DNA from 3 places in the Bacillus sp. TCT6 genome. Region 2 is predicted to be linked to each of the others. Evidence: riboswitches for the same ligand, from Rfam matches in the RefSeq annotation. Region 2 holds a riboswitch; each other region holds the start of a gene.
The links. Region 2 has a riboswitch for thiamine pyrophosphate ahead of thiC (phosphomethylpyrimidine synthase ThiC). Riboswitches for the same ligand answer to the same signal wherever they lie in the genome.
Positions count from the first base shown of each region.

Region 1: linked by a shared signal. The riboswitch ahead of tenA (thiaminase II) and the one ahead of thiC (phosphomethylpyrimidine synthase ThiC) in region 2 are both predicted to bind thiamine pyrophosphate.
Region 3: linked by a shared signal. The riboswitch ahead of tenA (thiaminase II) and the one ahead of thiC (phosphomethylpyrimidine synthase ThiC) in region 2 are both predicted to bind thiamine pyrophosphate.

Region 1 covers NZ_JBVYHX010000001.1:2,274,412-2,277,698, reverse strand. The annotation lists gene AC0ONG_RS11515 (DUF3937 domain-containing protein) at 142-405, opposite strand; gene tenA (thiaminase II) at 803-1,492, opposite strand; TPP riboswitch at 1,620-1,725, opposite strand; gene AC0ONG_RS11505 (D-alanine--D-alanine ligase) at 1,799-2,713, opposite strand; gene pdxR (MocR-like pyridoxine biosynthesis transcription factor PdxR) at 2,718-3,287, opposite strand, start outside.
Region 2 covers NZ_JBVYHX010000001.1:4,821,692-4,824,978, forward strand. The annotation lists gene thiC (phosphomethylpyrimidine synthase ThiC) at 1-1,678, opposite strand, end outside; TPP riboswitch at 1,791-1,906, opposite strand; gene lldP (L-lactate permease) at 1,978-3,287, opposite strand, start outside.
Region 3 covers NZ_JBVYHX010000001.1:485,094-488,380, forward strand. The annotation lists gene AC0ONG_RS02325 (hypothetical protein) at 1-166, opposite strand, end outside; gene AC0ONG_RS02330 (SH3 domain-containing protein) at 172-1,326, opposite strand; TPP riboswitch at 1,596-1,707, shown strand; TPP riboswitch at 1,768-1,871, shown strand; gene tenA (thiaminase II) at 1,957-2,652, shown strand; gene AC0ONG_RS02340 (ABC transporter ATP-binding protein) at 2,621-3,287, shown strand, end outside.

The DNA.
Region 1 (3,287 bases), 2.5 Mb from region 2:
GCCTTTGCTATAACACCTCTAAGTAACCGGTTTCTATGACGGTTAAGAAATTCCTATAAAGAAAAAAGCCCTAATTAGGGCTTTTTATTCTATTTCTCCAGCAAAGCTCTCTATGAAATTTCTAATTGAAAAAAGACACACTTAGATTGATGCGTCTTTTTGTGATGCCTCTTTTGTGAAATCATATAATGCAATTGCGCCTAAAAGAACAAGTATACCTTGAGGAACATCTAGTAAAATAGTTTTCCAAATTTCTGGAATTACCCATTTAATATCTGCTGCTGTTTCAAGATATGTTTGGAAATAGCTGATTGTAAAATTAATTATCCCTAAAAATACAAACAACGATAAACCAAATCGAATTAATTTCTTATTTGTAAACATATAACACCTCTCAAAATTCATTGGATATTCCTGCTTTTGCTTCTTTATATTTCCATATCTCTATATTTGATTTTAACACACAAAGAACTCAAAAAAATACAATATGCAAATTTGCATATTGTATGAACAGCACTTCATGTTAACTTAGAAATTCCTGCAAAGAAAAAACAACTCCGTTACAGCTAACAGCTCGGGTTTCTTTTCTTATTTAACTTCATACCACCAACATTTACGTTCTTTAATTGTAAAATAAATGTGACAGAAGTTTATCCAGTTAATGCGTAGACAATTAAATGAGCTAAATTATCGATATTCTATTTCACCATATCCGTAGCACTAATGACTTTACGCAAATTTGACAAGAAAAAATATAGAGATAGGTATGATCCATACCTATCTCTAACATTACTTCTATTCTTTATCCAATTACGTCTTTTACGTCTGTATCCACTGGCCACTTTTCTAATGTATAAGCCATTTCCCAAAATGAATATTCATATTGACTGCTAATAATAAAATGCTGTTTCATACGCTTGCGGTCTGCCTCTGTTACTTTTTCAGCAATAGTATCTAACCGTATAATTTGTTCTTCAACTAGCATACGGAACCAATCAGATCCATAAGCAGAAATCCATTCGTTATAAATTGGCTCTTCCGGCTGACATTCTTTTAAACGTTCCCCAATTTCGTAATACAACCAATAGCAAGGTAAAATTGCTGCAATGATATCTCCTAAATGCCCTTCATACGCAGCACGATACATATGTGAAGTATACGCATATGCAGTTGGCGCAGGAATAAAATTATCTTTTTCTTCTTTTGTTATCCCTAGCTTTTTAGCAAAATTCTCATGTAAAGATAACTCGGCCTCATATGTATTTTGAGCATGATGTGCCATACGAGCTGTCGTCTCTAATTCAAGAGCTTTTGCAGCTCCTAAAGTTTGTACTCTAGCAAAATGACTCAAATAATATGAATCTTGAAGCACATAATAGCGAAAACTAGCTAAATCTAACGTTCCTTCACCAAGTTTTTTTACAAAAGGATGGTTAAAACTCGCTTCCCAAATTGAATCTACTTCTTTACGTAATGATTGTGAAAAAGTCATTTAAATCCCTCCAATAATGTATAAAATATAAGTATTTATCCACAATTATTAAAGCTGTAAAATAAAAAAACTTTCTTTACAGGCGTAAAGAAAGTGAAATTGACAGTATTTATTTACTCATTAAATAGCAACGTCTTTCCCACTTCCCTACGCTGGCATTAACCAGATCAGGTACTAAGAGTCTCAAAATCACATTTGATCTCAGCCTATAAAAGGCCCCCCTAGTGGATAAATATTTTGTTTTTATAATGTATTCATCATAGCATACTTCGTGAAACTGTCAAAAGAATTAGTTATATAATCCCCTTAAAACCCTTCTTCTTTTCTAACTTTTAATGATGTTTCAATAATCATATCTAATAGTTTGCTATAACTAATCCCCGCTGCTTCTGCACTTTTTGGCAATAAACTTGATTGTGTCATCCCTGGTAATGTATTAATTTCCATTACATATGGAATTCCATCCTTCACCATCATATCAACTCTTGCATAAACACTACATTTTAATGCTTTATAACAAGCCAGTGACGCTTTATTTACACGTTCATTAATTTCCGCTGGAAGTTCGATAACTTCCTCAACTGTACTAGTATCATCATATTTTGCATTGTAGTCAAAGAACTCGGCTGCATGTCGAATTGAAACTATAGGTAACTGTTTTCCATCCAGAATGGAACATGTAATTTCATCACCTTTTACATACTTCTCAATTACTACTTCAGAATCCCATTCAAATACAGTTTCTAGCATTGAGATCAATTCATTTTTATTGTAAACGATTTTCACCCCGACACTCGATCCGCCAGAGTTTGGTTTTACCACTAATGGAAATCCTAACTTATCTAACTCATCAAGCTTTAGATCCTCCATTTTTGTAAGTTCAATCCAATCTGGTGTTTCTACACCTTCATAACGTAAAATCTTTTTCGAAATATTCTTATCCATACATATACTACTAGATAACATATTACTTCCGCTATAAGGAATCCCTAAACTCTCCAGTGTTCCTTGAACTGTCCCATCTTCTCCATATTTCCCGTGTAATGCGAGCAACGCAAAGTCAATGTCTTTCGCTTTTTCAATTAAATCCATTTTTTCATTTAATGTAATTGGGACTATTTCATACTTATTTTTATCTAAATGAGCAATCATTTCATTCCCTGTCATAATTGAAACTTGTTTTTCAGACGATACCCCGCCCATAATAACACCGATTTTCATTTTCTCAACTCCAAATTTCATTTTTTAATGTATCACCAATTATTTTAATTCCCCGAACTATTTCTTCTTCTTTCAAGCGCGAAAACCCTAATCGGAAAGTGTTCGCCCCTTCTCCATCAGAGTAAAAAACATCTCCAGGTGAAAACGTAACGCCTTTCTCATAACACTTTTGTAAAAGTGTGCGGGCATTCATATGCTCTTCTAGCTCTATAAATAAATGAAGTCCACCATCTCCAGTCATTCTTTTGAAAGGAATGAACTGATTACACGCGCCGACAGCTAACTCATATTTTTTCTTATAAACCGATCTTGCCTTTTTTAAATATTTCTCAAAATATCCCTCATGTAAATATTGAAATAGAACCGCTTGATCTAACGTAGATGTGTGGATTGTTCTTGCTCTTTTTACGCTTTCTAAATAATGAATCAGCTCTTTATCTGCAATAATCCAACCTACACGTAAACCAGGGAAAAGTACCTTTGAAAAGCTACTAATATAAATCACATTATTGCCAGCTCCAGCAAAAGTTAATAAGGGAGCTAAATGTGAACCTGAATAACGTAATTCTTCATT
Region 2 (3,287 bases):
AATCATTTTCTTTTGCATATTCACGAATATCATGTGAAATTCTCATACTACAAAACTTCGGTCCACACATTGAACAGAAGTGAGCTGTCTTTGCCCCTTCTGCAGGCAACGTTTCATCGTGATATTCCATCGCACGTTCAGGATCTAAAGATAGATTAAATTGATCGCGCCAACGGAATTCGAAGCGTGCTTTTGAAAGTGCATCATCACGCTGATGAGCCGTTTTATGTCCTTTCGCAAGATCAGCCGCATGCGCTGCAATTTTGTACGTAATAACACCCGTGCGTACATCATCTTTATTCGGTAAACCTAAATGTTCTTTCGGCGTTACATAACAAAGCATCGCCGTTCCAAACCAACCGATCATCGCAGCTCCAATCGCCGATGTAATATGGTCATAACCTGGTGCAATATCTGTCGTTAATGGCCCAAGTGTGTAAAACGGCGCGCCCTGACAAATATCAAGCTCTTTCTCCATATTCTCTTTAATTAAGTGCATCGGTACGTGTCCAGGTCCTTCGATCATAACTTGCACATCATGTTTCCAAGCAATTTTGGTTAATTCACCAAGTGTTTCAAGCTCAGAAAACTGTGCTTCATCATTTGCATCTGCAATAGACCCTGGACGTAATCCATCTCCAAGAGAGAACGAAACATCGTACTGTTTCATAATTTCACAAATCTCTTCAAAATGAGTATATAGGAAGTTTTCTTTATGATGGAATAAACACCACTGCGCCATAATCGAACCACCGCGTGAAACGATACCTGTCGTACGCTTTGCCGTGATTGGAATGTAACGAAGCAATACACCAGCGTGAATCGTAAAGTAATCAACGCCTTGCTCCGCCTGCTCAATTAACGTATCACGATATACTTCCCACGTTAAATCTTCTGCAATTCCGTTTACTTTTTCCAGCGCTTGATAGATCGGTACAGTTCCAACTGGTACAGGCGCGTTACGAATAATCCACTCACGCGTCGTATGAATATTTTTACCTGTAGATAAATCCATAATCGTATCTGCACCCCAGCGAGTAGCCCACGTCATCTTCTCTACTTCTTCTGCAATAGAAGAAGATACAGCAGAGTTTCCGATATTTGCATTGACCTTCACATGGAAGTTACGCCCGATAATCATCGGTTCAGCTTCTGGATGATTAATATTCGCTGGTAAAATAGCGCGGCCTTCTGCGATTTCCTTACGAACAAACTCCGGCTCTACCCCTTCACGAATCGCAACATACTCCATCTCAGACGTAATAATGCCATTACGTGCATAGTGCATTTGCGTAACATTTGCACCTTGCTTTGCTCTAAGCGGCTTACGATCCATTTGCGGGAAAACAGGTGTATGTTTCGAAGCCACTTTCACACCGTCATCCTCTGGTTTTACTTCACGCCCTTCGTATGCTTCTACATCACCACGCCCCATAATCCAGGAGTGGCGCGGCGTTGGAATGCCTTTTTCCAGCTCGACCTTATACGCAGGATCTGTATAAGGACCGCTCGTATCATACACACGGATTGGTGGATTTGGGACGCCATTCGTTTCGCTTTGTTCAATCTCACGCATCGGCACTTTCATACCTTCTCGTGGTCCATCCACATATACTTTCTTACTCCCTGGTAAACTCGATTTCAATTCAATTTGCTCAGCTGAAACAGATTGTTTCATAAATTTTGTTGCCCCCCTGTTCGTGACAAGGACAAGATATGGCCAGCGCATGCCAAAATAAAAAGAGCCAGGTCCATAAAAAAATAAGGACCTGGCTCATAAAGACATCATTATGTAAAGCCGTTAACTTCCCTACGCTGGTACGAGCCAGATCAGGTCCAAAGGGTTAAGAAGTTCACGCGCTTCTCTCTCAGCCTACGCATACGTTAGGCACCCCTAGTTTATCACTGATTTAATTTTCAATACTTTCCCATCATACACTATAATCTGAAAAATTCAAAGTTTATTTCTTTTGTTTTTTATGGAATCATCCACGTTAAATAATATGCCTGTACATACGTCATAATACCAACAATAATTACGAAGAATAAACTATGCTTCACTGTAAAACGGAACAAATCCGATTCTTTTCCAGCAAGACCAACTGCTGCACAAGCGATGGCAATCGACTGCGGGGAAATCATTTTACCTGTTACACCGCCTGTTGTATTTGCTGCAACGAGAAGCACTTCAGATACGCCGACTTGCTGCGCTGTAATGGCTTGTAAATTCGAGAACAGTGCATTCGCAGACGTATCAGACCCTGTTAGGAATACGCCAATCCAGCCTAAGAATGGTGAGAAGAACGGGAATAGTCCGCCTGTTCCAGCTAATGCTAACGCTAACGTAGAAGATAGGCCAGAATAGTTTGCGATAAATGCAAACCCTAGTACAAATCCGATAGATAGAATTGGCATTTTTAATTCGTTTAACGTTTCTTTAAATGTCACTACTGCATCTTTTACATTCATTTTCAAAATAAACATGGAAATGATACAAGCAATTAAAATCGCTGTTCCAGTTGCCGATAATACATCAAACTTTAGAATTGCCTCGTAAGGCGTTGGTTTATTTACAATTGGCTCTGCTTTCATTACTAGATTATGCAGACCTGGAATTTCAAACTTAAATACAAGACTTTCTAAAGCCCCTCCTGGAGCAAATAATGCCTTAAAGAAATTTTGGCTCCAAATGACTACCATAACCGTTAATACGATAAATGGGGACCATGCCTTCACTACTTTTCCAAACGTTAATTTCGGCATCGATGCTGCTGTCGTTGTTGCTGCTACCTCATTATTTGCTTGCCCGGATTGATAAATTTCTTTCGGCTGCCAAACTTTTAAGAACAGTGCTAAACTCACTAAACTTACAAGTGCTGACGTAATATCCGGAAGTTCCGGTCCTAAGAACGTCGCTGTAATGAACTGCGTAATCGCAAATGAACTACCTGCTACAAGTAACGCAGGCCACGTTTGTCTTACCCCTTTAAATCCATCCATTAAAAATACGATAAAGAATGGAACAAATAATGATAGGAACGGTAATTGATGCCCAGCCATTTGTCCAATTTTATGTGGATCAATACCTGTTACTTGTCCAGCAACTGTAATCGGAATTCCCATCGCTCCGAACGCCACTGGTGCAGTATTTGCAATTAAACAAAGACCTGCTGCGTATAAAGGATTTAACCCAAGACCAGCAAGAAGCGCTGCTGTAATCGCTACTGGCGCTCCAAACCCTGCCGCTCCTTCTAAAAATGCTCCGAATGAAAATCCAATTAAAATAA
Region 3 (3,287 bases), 4.3 Mb from region 2:
CAATTTTTTGTTTTAGTTGCACTTGAAATGATTCCATCATAATTTCTAATGCAACAAAAGCAATAATAATAGATAAAAATACAATGTTTGTATTGTAAATGATTAAACAACAGATTAAACCTAAAAAGGCTACGTATTCAATTATAAGAGGTATATTGCGTGGCATACAATTTACCTAACTAAATATGGCAGTGGATTTACTGCATTTGTTTTTTCAAAATTCCATTCTCCATTATGTAATTCAAAATGAAGATGTTGCCCGTATGAATGACCTGTGTTTCCCATATGACCTATTAATTGTCCAGTTTGTACTTGATCACCAGCTTGTACAGTGCGATCCTTCATATGAGCATAAACAGTTGTATATAATTTCCCATTGATTTGATGCGCAATGAAAACAACATTGCCATAGCTAGCTGAATAATAAGATTTCACAACTTTACCTGCAGCAGCAGCTTGGATAGAGACGTTTCCTGGAGCGGCAATATCTATACCATAATGCATTTGTTCCCAGCGTATATCAAAGGTTGAGCTAATTCTTCCTTGAGCAGGGAATTTGAAAGCAGCTGGAATTGATGAAGGTTGATCTGTTTTAGCTTGTGGTTGATTTTGTACTACATAGTGTTTTGCTACATACCCGTATCCTGTGCCAAAACGAATTTTATACCAAGTTCCTACAGTTTCTACTACTTGTACTTGTGTACCGTTTTGTAATGAACCGAGTAGAGCGCTACTTGTACTAGCGTTGCTACGTACATTTAGATTAGGTGTTGCAACAGTATATTTTGTATTATTTTGAACGGTGATTCCTTTTACTAAGGGTTGTGAACCATTAGAGATGAATGCTTTTTGTACGTAACCTGTTTGGCCATTATGCGATATTTTATACCATTCGCCTTGATCTTCTTGAACGGTAATAAACTTGCCATTTGGTAATACATCTAAAATGGAAGATTCTAAATTAGGTTCAGAGCGAACGTTTAATGCATTAGCATTAACGATGTATTGATCATTAGAATGAAGTTTGTTTTTTAGTAAAATAGCATCTTTTTGTACATAACCTACTTTATTATGAACAGATACTTTATACCACTCATTAGTTGTTTCAAGGATGTTCACTTTTGTATTAAAGCGAATTGTATCAATTGATGTGCTTTTTACGTTATCTTCTGTATGTAATGCTACTTGATCGACTTTGACATACCCAGTTTTAATATTAGATAATTGTTCAGCGTTTGCTTTTTGTACATTTGTTTCACCCATAGAAGGAAGTAAAGAAGCAATCGCTACAGTAGTTGCTGTTAAAGCAGTAGCTTTCATATTCATGGAATAGAGACCTCCTCTAGTTGTATAGTTGTAATTTTATTATAGTATAAAGATATAATATAGTGGGTGTATTCACATAAATGTAATATGAAATCAATATAAAAATAAATTTTTTGAGGATAATGATTCCTTCTTATGCAATTAATTGGGGTTTTATTTTCTAAAATAGAATGTATGTATTGTATAACTTTGATATTCTGTTAATAATTAAGAAAATTAAAAAAGTTGATGATGTCTTATTAGGGTGTTATACTGACAGTGATAATTTTATAGTTTGCTAGGAGAGCTGGTGTTGCCAGCTGAGAGTAGGCCGTAAGCCTTTGATCCTTTTTATTACCTGATCTAGATTATGCTAGCGTAGGGAAGCAATTCGGACACTAACAATGAGTCCCCGTTTCTTTGCGTATAGAAACGGGGCTTTTTTATTTAAAAATTTCATATTGAAACCACTAGGGGTGCTTGATTTGCTGAGAGAGGAATAATCCTTAACCCTTACAACACCTGATCTAGGTAATACTAGCGAAGGGAAGTGGAACATCGAATAAATGTATAACTTTATTTGCTGTAACCACTTCTTATATATAGAAGTGGTTTTTTATTTAGATACATATATTGAAAGGGGATAGAGAAATGAAATTTTGCGATAGATTATTAGAAACTGTGCAACCGGTTTGGGAGATGAGTCATAATCATCCGTTTGTAGTGGGTATGGGAGATGGCACGTTAGAAAAAGATAAATTCCAGTATTATATTATTCAAGACTATTTATATCTGCTAGATTATGCAAAGTTATATGCGATTGGTGTTGTAAAAGCAACGAATCCACAAGTAATGGGAAAGTTCGCTGAACAAATTGATGGAATATTAAATGGCGAAATGACAATCCATAAACAATATGCAAAAAGACTTGGAATTTCTATAGAGGAGATAGAGTCTGCGAAACCATCTGCTAAAAATTTAGCTTATACAAATTACATGATGTCTGTATCTCAAAATGGCACACTTGCGGAATTAATAGCAGCGCTTCTTCCATGTATGTGGAGCTATTGGGAAATTGGAAAGCGTTTAAATGATATTCCTGGAGCAAGAGATCATGAGTTTTTTGGTGAGTGGATTCAAGGATATAGTTCGGAAGAATACGGTAATCTGTGTATTTGGTTAATAGATTTATTAAATGAAATGGCAGTTGGAAAGTCTGAGACAGAACTAGAAAGATTAGAGGAGATTTTCTTATATTCCAGTCGATTTGAATATTTATTCTGGGATATGTCCTATCGTAAGGAGATGTGGGGATTTGAGGAGCAAGAACATACTACAGTTTCATAATGTTTCTTTTCATTATGATGAGAAACCAATCATCCATGAATTAAATGCTTCTATACATGAGAAAGAGTTTGTCAGTATTATCGGACCGAGTGGATGTGGGAAAAGTACTTTATTTCGCCTTATTACAGGTCTAGAAAAGGTAAGTACTGGACAGATAGAACTGACAGAAACAAAGCACCATCCTGTAGGATATATGCCGCAAAAAGATATGCTTTTGCCGTGGAGAACAATTATTGAGAATGCTGCCCTGCCGCTAGAGTGCCAAGGTGTACAGAAGAAAGAAGCACAAGTAAAGGCAAAGGAACTGTTACATAAATTTGGTTTGCAAGGGTATGAGAAAAAATATCCGAAAGATTTATCTGGTGGTATGAGACAACGTGTATCTTTTATTCGAACTTTATTAACAGGCGGGGAAATATTGCTGTTAGATGAACCATTTAGTGCATTGGATGCTTTAACGAAGACCTCTTTGCAAGAATGGTTGTTTGAACAATGGCAAGAGTGGGAAAAAACAATTTTATTCATTACTCATGATGTTGAAGAAGCGTTATTTCTTTCAAACCGAGTTTTAGTAGTGGAACAGCAGCCGATAACGACTTTGACTGAGCGGACTGTACCGCTTGATCATAACAGAA